One region of the Desulfosporosinus youngiae DSM 17734 genome, then DNA from elsewhere that is predicted to be linked to it. Evidence: a T-box and tRNA genes for the amino acid it is inferred to sense, from the RefSeq annotation. Region 1 holds a T-box; the other regions hold tRNA genes.
The links. The T-box of region 1 lies ahead of ileS (isoleucine--tRNA ligase). A T-box ahead of a tRNA ligase gene usually reads a tRNA of that ligase, here a tRNA-Ile.
Positions count from the first base shown of each region.

Region 2: it encodes a tRNA-Ile, which carries the amino acid that the T-box ahead of ileS (isoleucine--tRNA ligase) is inferred to sense. The anticodon was not compared.
Region 3: it encodes a tRNA-Ile, which carries the amino acid that the T-box ahead of ileS (isoleucine--tRNA ligase) is inferred to sense. The anticodon was not compared.

Region 1 covers NZ_CM001441.1:4,773,950-4,778,175, reverse strand. Annotated here, with positions in the region: gene DESYODRAFT_RS22095 (YlmH family RNA-binding protein) at 1-539, shown strand, start outside; gene DESYODRAFT_RS22090 (DivIVA domain-containing protein) at 551-1,012, shown strand; gene DESYODRAFT_RS22085 (hypothetical protein) at 1,098-1,583, shown strand; T-box leader at 1,650-1,857, shown strand; gene ileS (isoleucine--tRNA ligase) at 2,144-4,226, shown strand, end outside.
Region 2 covers NZ_CM001441.1:2,168,406-2,172,631, reverse strand. Annotated here, with positions in the region: rRNA gene DESYODRAFT_RS10205 (23S ribosomal RNA) at 1-2,033, opposite strand, end outside; tRNA gene DESYODRAFT_RS10200 (tRNA-Ala) at 2,201-2,276, opposite strand; tRNA gene DESYODRAFT_RS10195 (tRNA-Ile) at 2,279-2,355, opposite strand; rRNA gene DESYODRAFT_RS10190 (16S ribosomal RNA) at 2,714-4,226, opposite strand, start outside.
Region 3 covers NZ_CM001441.1:107,774-111,999, reverse strand. Annotated here, with positions in the region: rRNA gene DESYODRAFT_RS00550 (23S ribosomal RNA) at 1-2,033, opposite strand, end outside; tRNA gene DESYODRAFT_RS00545 (tRNA-Ala) at 2,143-2,218, opposite strand; tRNA gene DESYODRAFT_RS00540 (tRNA-Ile) at 2,321-2,397, opposite strand; rRNA gene DESYODRAFT_RS00535 (16S ribosomal RNA) at 2,636-4,203, opposite strand.

The sequences.
Region 1 (4,226 bases):
CTTCTGAAGATGCTCAAATTTCTATACTATCGGTTCGGCCTAAGGATTCCCGTGCTCAACTTGCACATCCCCAGATACTGGGATCTCTCATGGGACTAGGCTTTAGAAGGGATGTTTTTGGAGATATCCAGGTTGGGAGGAGTGGCTTTTATGTTGCAACGACCTCAGAAATTGCTCCCTTTTTGTTAAACCACTGGACCCAGGCGGGACGCGAGAAAATTGAGGTTCTGCTTGCTAACGGTGAACCGGACTTGCTGCCTGATAAGGGTGAAGAGCGGCGTATTACCGTTAATTCATCACGCCTGGATGCGGTAATCGCTAATGCTTTTAAAGTATCGAGGAGTACGGCACAGGAATTGATAATTCAAGGTAAGGTCAGAAGAGGGGGCATTGTGGTGTCCAAAGCGGATACGGAAGCTCAGCCTGATGATATGATCTCTTGCCGGGGGTATGGGCGAATTAAGCTTTTGGAAAGCACTCAGACGCGCAAAGAACGAATAGCATGGCAAATCATACTTTTCCGGTCACAACGGCATTAGGAGGGGATAAAATGGAAATGACACCTCTCGATATTCGAAATAAAACATTTCGCAAAGGCATTCGGGGCTTTCAATGTGAAGAAGTGGAAAAGTTTCTTGAGAACGTCAGTCAAGAATTTGAATCAGCCTATACTGAAAATTTTGAACTCCGAGAAAAAGCGAATAGGCTGGAAGCAGAAATCAGCCATTTTCGTGAAATCGAGAACACTTTACAACAGACGCTGGTGTTAGCTCAAAAAACCGCTGAAGATGTTAAAGAGGCGGCACGTCAAGAGGCAGCACTTATACTACGTGAGGCAGAGCATCAAAAACTGAGTAAAGTTTCTGAAGCACAGGAAAAGTGGGAAAGAATACAGGAAGAGATCCAGAGTCTTTCAAGAAAACGTGATTTATTGCGCACACAGCTGAAGTCTTTTCTGTTAGCCCACTTAGATCTGGAAGCTTTACAGGAGAAGAATGAAGGCATAGCTTAACGTGATTATAGCGAAGTGTTGCGAATCTGTTTATTTTTGTGGTAAAATGTTCTATAGATGACTTTGAAGGAGAAGGATTTCATCGATGTATAGATTAATTAGTGAGATATCTCCGAACTTTCTCATTCAAGGATTTGGATTGCATCAGGATGAGAATGAGATTTACGTTGGCAAAGTAGGGGGTCAAGAGGTTCAGCTTATCCCCATTGATCATTTACATTCAGATCATTTTCAAGCAGATGAGAAGGATACGAAAATTTTCAGCGTGGGGTTTGCGGAAGCGGACAGTCATTTTCGCTCTGGGGATGTGTTAATGACTGGGAGTGATGATTTATTGGATCGTGCATTTAGAGCCATGGATGAAATGGAGCAGCGTGGAGTTGTTGTCAGTTTGACGCCTCCTCAAGATTCTAAGCATTTATACCTATGTAAAGATCAAATGAACCCCTTTGTTCAGGAGTGGAGAAGCCGAAAGTTTTCCTTCCTGTGTCTGTGGATGGTAGATCCGGTCGACTCTGAAGGTCAAGCTAAACTGGTTTCTATCTTACGAAAAGTTATTTTAAAGGATTAATAATTGATACTGATTGTATAGTTTATAGCACTGATACCAATAATACGTTTAATACTATTAATATGTATAGACACGTTGAAAAGGACAGTCTTTGTCAGATAAGCTCAACAGCGAGCGGGGTATGGTGTGAGCCCGTGAGAAACGACAAAGAGAATCCCCTTGGAGTGAAACGCTGAATTTTAGTAAGCTTTGTTCGGTTTGTCTCCGTTAAAAGACTTCCGAGTGGCTATATGGCGACAAGGGTGGTACCGTGAGTGATAATCTCGCCCCTTTTTAGGGGTGGGGTTTTTTAGTTATACTATCTTGAAAAATTAAAAGACCTCAAAGGAAGGCAGCTTCTCGCACAGGAGTGAACTCATCGTACGTAGAGGCGGTAAGGCGCACAAAGCTTTCGTGGGAAGCGTAGCCACGGGTTCACTTCAGGTATTACCCGGAGGTTTGGCGAAGCTCCCCCGAAAGCGCGTGGGCGAGGCTCGGAGTGCTGAGTGAACGGATGTGCGAGAAGCTGCCCGACCCGAAGGAGTCTTAAGTCTTAAAATCTTAAAGGAGGAAAACAATTAATGGATTATCGCGATACATTAAACCTACCTGAAACTGATTTCCCGATGCGAGGAAATCTTCCTAAAAAGGAACCTGAAATCCTCAAAGCTTGGGAAGAAGAAAAGCTTTATGAAAAAGTACAGAAAGCCCGGGAAGGACGACCTAAATTTATCCTTCATGATGGTCCGCCCTATGCGAACGGAGATATTCATCTTGGGCATGCCATCAATAAAGTCTTGAAAGATATCATTGTCAAATACAAAACCATGATGGGTTTTGATGCGCCTTATGTGCCGGGATGGGATACCCATGGGCTTCCTATTGAGCAACAAGTTATTAAGAAATTAGGAGTCAACCGTCATGCGGTCTCGGCTCTGGAATTTCGGCAGAAATGTAAAGATTATGCTGAGAAATATGTCGGGATTCAACGTGAGGAATTTAAGCGGCTTGGAGTGCGCGGGGATTGGGACCATCCTTATCTGACGCTGCAAAAAGAGTACGAGGCCGCTCAAATCGGAGTTTTTGGGGATATGACCAAGAAAGGTTATATTTATAAGGGGTTAAAACCTGTCTACTGGTGCCCTTCTTGTGAGACGGCACTGGCTGAGGCTGAAATAGAATACGCAGATAAACCCGCTACAGCGATTTACGTTAAATTTGCAGTACGCAATGGGTTGAGTGTCCTTACCGAAGAAAATACATTTGTCGTTATTTGGACGACGACTCCTTGGACCTTGCCCGCAAACTTGGCGATCAGTGTACATCCTGAGTTGACTTATGCTGTGGTCAGTGCTCAGCAAGAACACTGGGTGGTTGCTGAGGGAATGCTGGATTCTTTACGATCTTTATGGCAATTGGAACTGCCGGTTGAGAGGACTCTCACTGGTAAGGAACTTGAAGGAGTCTTATGCAAAAATCCGCTCATGGATCGTGACTCCATGGTCATCTGCGGAGAACATGTCACCTTAGAAGCGGGTACAGGCTGTGTTCACACCGCACCGGCCCACGGGGAAGATGACTTCTTAGTTGGTAAGCAATATGGGCTGCCCGTCTTATGCCCGGTTGATCATCGAGGAAAGTTCACGTCAGAAGGTGGGGCCTATGCCGGACTTAAGACAGAAAAGGCGAATCCTGTGATCGTAGAAGATCTTAAGGGCACCGGAGATCTTGTTCTTGAAGAAACGATCAAACATAGTTATCCTCATTGTTGGCGCTGCAAGAGCCCGATTATCTTCCGGGCAACTGAACAATGGTTTGCTTCCATTGATGGCTTTCGTCAAGCGGCCTTGGATGAGATTGAGAAGGTTCGCTGGATTCCTGCCTGGGGAAGAGACCGGATCTTTAACATGATCGCAGATCGAGGAGACTGGTGTATTTCCCGACAAAGGACTTGGGGGGTTCCTATTCCTATTTTCTATTGTGAAGATTGCGGAAATGTGTTGGTGAACGACCAAACCATAGCAAAGGTTCAGGACTTTTTCCGTCAAGAAGGGTCAGATGCTTGGTTTGCCCATTCGCCTGCGGAATTGCTGCCTGAAGGAACCGCTTGTGAGTGCGGCGGTACGAAATTCCGCAAGGAGACGGATATTATGGACGTTTGGTTTGATTCCGGAACGAGCCATGCCGGCGTCTTAAAGCAGCGGGCTGAGCTTGCCTGGCCAGCGGATCTCTACCTGGAAGGGTCAGATCAGCACCGTGGCTGGTTCAATTCATCGTTATCAACTTCAGTTGCTGCTTTTGGTCAAGCACCTTATCGAAATGTGCTTACTCATGGTTTCGTCGTTGATGAGCAAGGTCGCAAGATGTCAAAATCTCTGGGCAATGGAGTCGATCCTCTTAAGGTTGTTCAGGAATTAGGTGCGGACATTCTGCGGCTCTGGGTAAGTTCCGTGGATTATAAAAATGATGTTGCTGCTTCTCCGCGTATTATGAAGCAAATGTCTGAAGCCTATCGTAAAATTCGTAATACCATGCGTTTCCTGCTAAGTAACCTCAATGATTTCGATCCGGCCAAAGATAAGGTGAGTTATCAAGAACTTCAGGAAATTGATCGCTGGGCTTTGCTTAAGCTATCTAAAGTCGTTGAACGGGTTCTGCTTGGAT
Region 2 (4,226 bases), 2.6 Mb from region 1:
GTATTACAATTTCGCCGAGTCCCTCGTTGAGACAGTGTCCAGATCGTTACACCTTTCGTGCGGGTCAGAACTTACCTGACAAGGAATTTCGCTACCTTAGGACCGTTATAGTTACGGCCGCCGTTTACTGGGGCTTCAATTCAAAGCTTCGGGTTGCCCCTAACCTCTCCTCTTAACCTTCCAGCACCGGGCAGGTGTCAGCCCCTATACTTCTCCTTTCGGATTCGCAGGGACCTGTGTTTTTGTTAAACAGTCGCCTGGACCATTTCTCTGCGGCTCACTCTTCAGTGAGCGCCCCTTCTCCCGAAGTTACGGGGCTATTTTGCCGAGTTCCTTAACGAGGGTTTTCTCGCGCGCCTTAGGATTCTCACCCCATCTACCTGTGTCGGTTTACGGTACGGGCACCTGGTCACTCACTAGAGGTTTTTCTTGACAGCCTGGAGTCGGTTACTTCGCTACTTATGTTCGCTCCCCATCACGTCTCAGAGTCTCGCAGGGCGGATTTGCCTACCCTACCTCCTACTCGCTTGGGCGTGCTCGACCAACGGCACGCTTAACCTATCCTTCTGTGTCACCCCATTGCTCAGACATTTCCAGGTGGTACTGGAATTTCAGCCAGTTGTCCATCACCTACGCCTTTCGGCCTCGGCTTAGGTCCCGACTTACCCTGGGCGGACGAGCCTTCCCCAGGAAACCTTAGATTTTCGGCGGGAAGGATTCTCACCTTCCTTTTCGCATACTCATACCGGCATTCTCACTTCTATCCACTCCACCATTCCTTACAGAATGACTTCTCTGCTGATAGAACGCTCCCCTACCCCTGCGCATCAAGCGCAAGCCATAGCTTCGGTGATACACTTGAGCCCCGTTACATTTTCGGCGCAGAACCACTCGACCAGTGAGCTATTACGCACTCTTTAAATGGTGGCTGCTTCTGAGCCAACATCCTGGTTGTCTGTGCAATTCCACATCCTTTCCCACTTAGTGTATACTTTGGGACCTTAGCTGATGGTCTGGGCTGTTTCCCTTTCGACTATGAAGCTTATCCCCCACAGTCTGACTCCCAATCTAAATCCAATGGCATTCGGAGTTTGATAAGGTTCGGTAACCTGGTAAGGCCCCTAGCCTATTCAGTGCTCTACCGCCATCGCTCATCAATTGAGGCTAGCCCTAAAGCTATTTCGGGGAGAACCAGCTATCTCCGTGTTCGATTGGCATTTCACCCCTACCCACAGCTCATCCCCTGCCTTTTCAACGACAGTGAGTTCGGGCCTCCAGTGGGTTTTACCCCACCTTCACCCTGGCCATGGGTAGATCACACGGTTTCGGGTCTACAGCATGCAACTTTCGCCCTCTTCAGACTCGCTTTCGCTTCGGCTCCGGCTTCCCGCCTTAACCTCGCTGCATACCGTAACTCGCCGGTTCATTCTACAAAAGGCACGCCACTACACCAACGTGCTGTGACTGCTTGTAAGCGCACGGTTTCAGGTTCTTTTTCACTCCTCTTCCGAGGTGCTTTTCACCTTTCCCTCACGGTACTGGTTCGCTATCGGTCGCTAAGTAGTATTTAGCCTTGGGAGGTGGTCCTCCCTGCTTCCCACGGGGTTTCACGTGTCCCGCGGTACTCAGGATTCCCTCACAGTTTGGTTCCTTTTCGTTTACAGGGGTCTTACCTTCTCTGCCCGGACGTTCCAGTCCTGTTCAGCTAAGGAACCATTCTTAAAAGAGGGTCCTACAACCCCGAATCCCGAAGGATTCGGTTTGGGCTCTTCCCGTTTCGCTCGCCGCTACTCAGGGAATCGATGATTCTTTCTTTTCCTCCGGGTACTTAGATGTTTCAGTTCCCCGGGTTGTCTTCATCAACCTATGTATTCAGTTGAGGATAACCGGACATGACTCCGGTTGGGTTGCCCCATTCGGGTATCCACGGATCAAAACCTGCTTACGATTCCCCGTGGCATTTCGCTGTTAACCGCGCCCTTCTTCGACTCTTAGCGCCTAGGCATCCACCGTACGCCCTTAGTAGCTTGACCTAGTTGATCGCTACGTCTAGGTTTACTCAAAACTTGCGTTTTGATGTGAATTCTTTGACTTTACTAGTTTCTTTCTCTATGCAGTTTTCAAAGAACATGGCCGAAATTCTTTGCACCAGAGTCTAAGTTCTTTCGAACATCGGACTTCGTGCCTCGAACCTCGATAATGGTGGAGGTAAGCGGGATCGAACCGCTGACCCCCTGCTTGCAAGGCAGGTGCTCTCCCAGCTGAGCTATACCCCCATTGGTGGGCCTAGATGGATTCGAACCATCGACCTCACGATTATCAGTCGTGCGCTCTAACCAACTGAGCTACAGGCCCATTTCGATATTCGAAGTTTAGTAGATCAATTTTCGATTTTGATATGCCTTGCGGCATTTGGAATCTCTGTCTTACTACTATATTCGAACTTAATTAATTTGTGAGTTTCCATTTCACCGATCATCTCAATTCACCATCCGCGGAGCGAATTTCCATTCGAACCTCGAATATTGAGCCTCGATTACCTGGTCTCTCAAAACTAAACAACAGCTCTCTCCAATGAGTTGCCGATCCCTCGTCTTGAGTCTTTCGACTCGTATTGATCTCTCATCAAACTCAGCTTCTCAACCTTGCTCTCCGAAAGAACCGACCAATAGGATGTTCGTCTAAAGCCTAAGCTCTAAACCGTTCTCCTTAGAAAGGAGGTGATCCAGCCGCACCTTCCGATACGGCTACCTTGTTACGACTTCACCCCAATCATCGGCCCCACCTTCGACGGCTAGCTCCCTTTCGGGTTACCTCACCGGCTTCGGGTGTTGCAGACTTTCGTGGTGTGACGGGCGGTGTGTACAAGGCCCGGGAACGTATTCACCGCAGTATGCTGACCTGCGATTACTAGCGATTCCGACTTCATGCAGGCGAGTTGCAGCCTGCAATCCGAACTGAGACCGGCTTTCTCGGATTGGCTTCACCTCACGGCTTCGCTTCCGTCTGTACCGGCCATTGTAGCACGTGTGTAGCCCAAGACATAAGGGGCATGATGATTTGACGTCATCCCCACCTTCCTCCGGTTTATCACCGGCAGTCTATCTAGAGTGCTCAACCTCACTTGTTAGCAACTAAATACAGGGGTTGCGCTCGTTGCGGGACTTAACCCAACATCTCACGACACGAGCTGACGACAACCATGCACCACCTGTCTCTCTGCTCCCCGAAGGGCACCCCCATGTTTCCACGGGGTTCAGAGGATGTCAAGCCTTGGTAAGGTTCTTCGCGTTGCGTCGAATTAAACCACATGCTCCACCGCTTGTGCGGGCCCCCGTCAATTCCTTTGAGTTTCAACCTTGCGGCCGTACTCCCCAGGCGGAGTGCTTATTGTGTTAACTGCGGCACAGAAGGGGTCGATACCCTCTACACCTAGCACTCATCGTTTACGGCGTGGACTACCAGGGTATCTAATCCTGTTTGCTCCCCACGCTTTCGCGCCTCAGCGTCAGTTACAGTCCAGAAAGTCGCCTTCGCCACTGGTGTTCCTCCACATATCTACGCATTTCACCGCTACACGTGGAATTCCACTTTCCTCTCCTGTCCTCAAGATCTCCAGTTTCCGATGCACTCTCAGGGTTGAGCCCTGATCTTTCACACCAGACTTAAAAATCCGCCTACGCGCCCTTTACGCCCAATAATTCCGGACAACGCTTGCCCCCTACGTATTACCGCGGCTGCTGGCACGTAGTTAGCCGGGGCTTCCTCCTTGGGTACCGTCATGTGAAATCAATATTTTCAACCTCACCGTTCTTCCCCAAAGACAGTACTTTACAATCCGAAGACCTTCATCATACACGCGGCGTTGCTCCGTCAGACTTTCGTCCATTGCGGAAGATTCCCCACTGCTGCCTCCCGTAGGAGTCTGGGCCGTGTCTCAGTCCCAGTGTGGCCGTTCACCCTCTCAGGCCGGCTACTGATCGTCGCCTTGGTAGGCCTTTACCCCACCAACCAGCTAATCAGACGCGGGTCCATCCATAATCGATAGCATATACAGAGGCCATCTTTCCTTAAGTCGCGATGCCACGTCTTAAGATTATCCGGTATTAGCCCTCGTTTCCAAGGGTTGTCCCGGCTTTATGGGTAGGTTACCCACGCGTTACTCACCCGTCCGCCACTAAGAATTTCTCTAAGCAAGCTTATCAAAATTCTCCGTTCGACTTGCA
Region 3 (4,226 bases), 990 kb from region 1:
GTATTACAATTTCGCCGAGTCCCTCGTTGAGACAGTGTCCAGATCGTTACACCTTTCGTGCGGGTCAGAACTTACCTGACAAGGAATTTCGCTACCTTAGGACCGTTATAGTTACGGCCGCCGTTTACTGGGGCTTCAATTCAAAGCTTCGGGTTGCCCCTAACCTCTCCTCTTAACCTTCCAGCACCGGGCAGGTGTCAGCCCCTATACTTCTCCTTTCGGATTTGCAGGGACCTGTGTTTTTGTTAAACAGTCGCCTGGACCATTTCTCTGCGGCTCACTCTTCAGTGAGCGCCCCTTCTCCCGAAGTTACGGGGCTATTTTGCCGAGTTCCTTAACGAGGGTTTTCTCGCGCGCCTTAGGATTCTCACCCCATCTACCTGTGTCGGTTTACGGTACGGGCACCTGGTCACTCACTAGAGGTTTTTCTTGACAGCCTGGAGTCGGTTACTTCGCTACTTATGTTCGCTCCCCATCACGTCTCAGAGTATCGCAGGGCGGATTTGCCTACCCTACCTCCTACTCGCTTGGGCGTGCTCGACCAACGGCACGCTTAACCTATCCTTCTGTGTCACCCCATTGCTCAGACATTTCCAGGTGGTACTGGAATTTCAGCCAGTTGTCCATCACCTACGCCTTTCGGCCTCGGCTTAGGTCCCGACTTACCCTGGGCGGACGAGCCTTCCCCAGGAAACCTTAGATTTTCGGCGGGAAGGATTCTCACCTTCCTTTTCGCATACTCATACCGGCATTCTCACTTCTATCCACTCCACCATTCCTTACAGAATGACTTCTCTGCTGATAGAACGCTCCCCTACCCCTGCGCATCAAGCGCAAGCCATAGCTTCGGTGATACACTTGAGCCCCGTTACATTTTCGGCGCAGAACCACTCGACCAGTGAGCTATTACGCACTCTTTAAATGGTGGCTGCTTCTGAGCCAACATCCTGGTTGTCTGTGCAATTCCACATCCTTTCCCACTTAGTGTATACTTTGGGACCTTAGCTGATGGTCTGGGCTGTTTCCCTTTCGACTATGAAGCTTATCCCCCACAGTCTGACTCCCAATCTAAATCCAATGGCATTCGGAGTTTGATAAGGTTCGGTAACCTGGTAAGGCCCCTAGCCTATTCAGTGCTCTACCGCCATCGCTCATCAATTGAGGCTAGCCCTAAAGCTATTTCGGGGAGAACCAGCTATCTCCGTGTTCGATTGGCATTTCACCCCTACCCACAGCTCATCCCCTGCCTTTTCAACGACAGTGAGTTCGGGCCTCCAGTGGGTTTTACCCCACCTTCACCCTGGCCATGGGTAGATCACACGGTTTCGGGTCTACAGCATGCAACTTTCGCCCTTTTCAGACTCGCTTTCGCTTCGGCTCCGGCTTCCCGCCTTAACCTCGCTGCATACCGTAACTCGCCGGTTCATTCTACAAAAGGCACGCCACTACACTAACGTGCTGTGACTGCTTGTAAGCGTACGGTTTCAGGTTCTTTTTCACTCCTCTTCCGAGGTGCTTTTCACCTTTCCCTCACGGTACTGGTTCGCTATCGGTCGCTAAGTAGTATTTAGCCTTGGGAGGTGGTCCTCCCTGCTTCCCACGGGGTTTCACGTGTCCCGCGGTACTCAGGATTCCCTCACAGTTTAGTTCTCTTTCGTTTACAGGGGTGTTACCTTCTTTGCCGAGACATTCCAGTCTTCTTCAGCTAGAGATCTTCACTTAAAAGAGGGTCCTACAACCCCGAATCCCGAAGGATTCGGTTTGGGCTCTTCCCGTTTCGCTCGCCGCTACTCAGGGAATCGATGATTCTTTCTTTTCCTCCAGGTACTTAGATGTTTCAGTTCCCTGGGTTGTCTTCATCAACCTATGTATTCAGTTGAGGATAACCGGACATGACTCCGGTTGGGTTGCCCCATTCGGGTATCCACGGATCAAGACCTGCTTACGATTCCCCGTGGCATTTCGCTGTTAACCGCGCCCTTCTTCGACTCTTAGCGCCTAGGCATCCACCGTACGCCCTTAGTAGCTTGACCTATTGATCGCTACGTCTAGGTTTACTCAAAACTTGCGTTTTGATGTGAATTCTTTGACTTTACTAGTTTTCTTCTCTATGCAGTTTTCAAAGAACACTTATAAAAACAATGGTGGAGGTAAGCGGGATCGAACCGCTGACCCCCTGCTTGCAAGGCAGGTGCTCTCCCAGCTGAGCTATACCCCCATTTTCGATGTTAGTCGTCAAAATTCAGTTCATACGTTCATATGACACCGGTTCTGCTCGGTCATTGCTGACCTCCGGCTTCTGCCCTCTGACTTCTTGAATTGGTGGGCCTAGATGGATTCGAACCATCGACCTCACGATTATCAGTCGTGCGCTCTAACCAACTGAGCTACAGGCCCATTAAATTTGCTGAGTTCCCATTACTAATCGTGACTCTTAATTCTCCATTCGAACCACGATTACCTGGTCTCTCAAAACTAAACAACAGCTCTCTCCAATGAGTTGCCGATCCCTCGGCTTGAGTCTTGCGACTCTTTGTTGATCTCTCGTCAAACTCAGTTTCTCAACTTTGCTCTCCGAAAGAACCGACCAATAGGATGTTCGTCTAAAGCCTGAGCTCTAAACCGTTCTCCTTAGAAAGGAGGTGATCCAGCCGCACCTTCCGATACGGCTACCTTGTTACGACTTCACCCCAATCATCGGCCCCACCTTCGACGGCTAGCTCCCTTTCGGGTTACCTCACCGGCTTCGGGTGTTGCAGACTTTCGTGGTGTGACGGGCGGTGTGTACAAGGCCCGGGAACGTATTCACCGCAGTATGCTGACCTGCGATTACTAGCGATTCCGACTTCATGCAGGCGAGTTGCAGCCTGCAATCCGAACTGAGACCGGCTTTCTCGGATTGGCTTCACCTCACGGCTTCGCTTCCGTCTGTACCGGCCATTGTAGCACGTGTGTAGCCCAAGACATAAGGGGCATGATGATTTGACGTCATCCCCACCTTCCTCCGGTTTATCACCGGCAGTCTATCTAGAGTGCTCAACCTTACTTGTTAGCAACTAAATACAGGGGTTGCGCTCGTTGCGGGACTTAACCCAACATCTCACGACACGAGCTGACGACAACCATGCACCACCTGTCTCTCTGCTCCCCGAAGGGCACCCCCATGTTTCCGCGGGGTTCAGAGGATGTCAAGCCTTGGTAAGGTTCTTCGCGTTGCGTCGAATTAAACCACATGCTCCACCGCTTGTGCGGGCCCCCGTCAATTCCTTTGAGTTTCAACCTTGCGGCCGTACTCCCCAGGCGGAGTGCTTATTGTGTTAACTGCGGCACAGAAGGGGTCGATACCCTCTACACCTAGCACTCATCGTTTACGGCGTGGACTACCAGGGTATCTAATCCTGTTTGCTCCCCACGCTTTCGCGCCTCAGCGTCAGTTACAGTCCAGAAAGTCGCCTTCGCCACTGGTGTTCCTCCACATATCTACGCATTTCACCGCTACACGTGGAATTCCACTTTCCTCTCCTGTCCTCAAGATCTCCAGTTTCCGATGCACTCTCAGGGTTGAGCCCTGATCTTTCACACCAGACTTAAAAATCCGCCTACGCGCCCTTTACGCCCAATAATTCCGGACAACGCTTGCCCCCTACGTATTACCGCGGCTGCTGGCACGTAGTTAGCCGGGGCTTCCTCCTTGGGTACCGTCATGTCCTCTCAATATTCTCAAGAAGACCGTTCTTCCCCAAAGACAGTACTTTACAATCCGAAGACCTTCATCATACACGCGGCGTTGCTCCGTCAGACTTTCGTCCATTGCGGAAGATTCCCCACTGCTGCCTCCCGTAGGAGTCTGGGCCGTGTCTCAGTCCCAGTGTGGCCGTTCACCCTCTCAGGCCGGCTACTGATCGTCGCCTTGGTAGGCCTTTACCCCACCAACCAGCTAATCAGACGCGGGTCCATCCATAATCGATAGCATATTCAGAGGCCATCTTTCCTTAAGTCGTGATGCCACATCTTAAGATTATCCGGTATTAGCCCTCGTTTCCAAGGGTTGTCCCGGCTTTATGGGTAGGTTACCCACGCGTTACTCACCCGTCCGCCACTAAGACTTTCTCTAAGTAAACTCTTCGAAAGTCTCCGTTCGACTTGCATGTGTTAGGCACGCCGCCAGCGTTCGTCCTGAGCCAGGATCAAACTCTCCAAAAAAAGTTATTCAAACTTCTCACTTG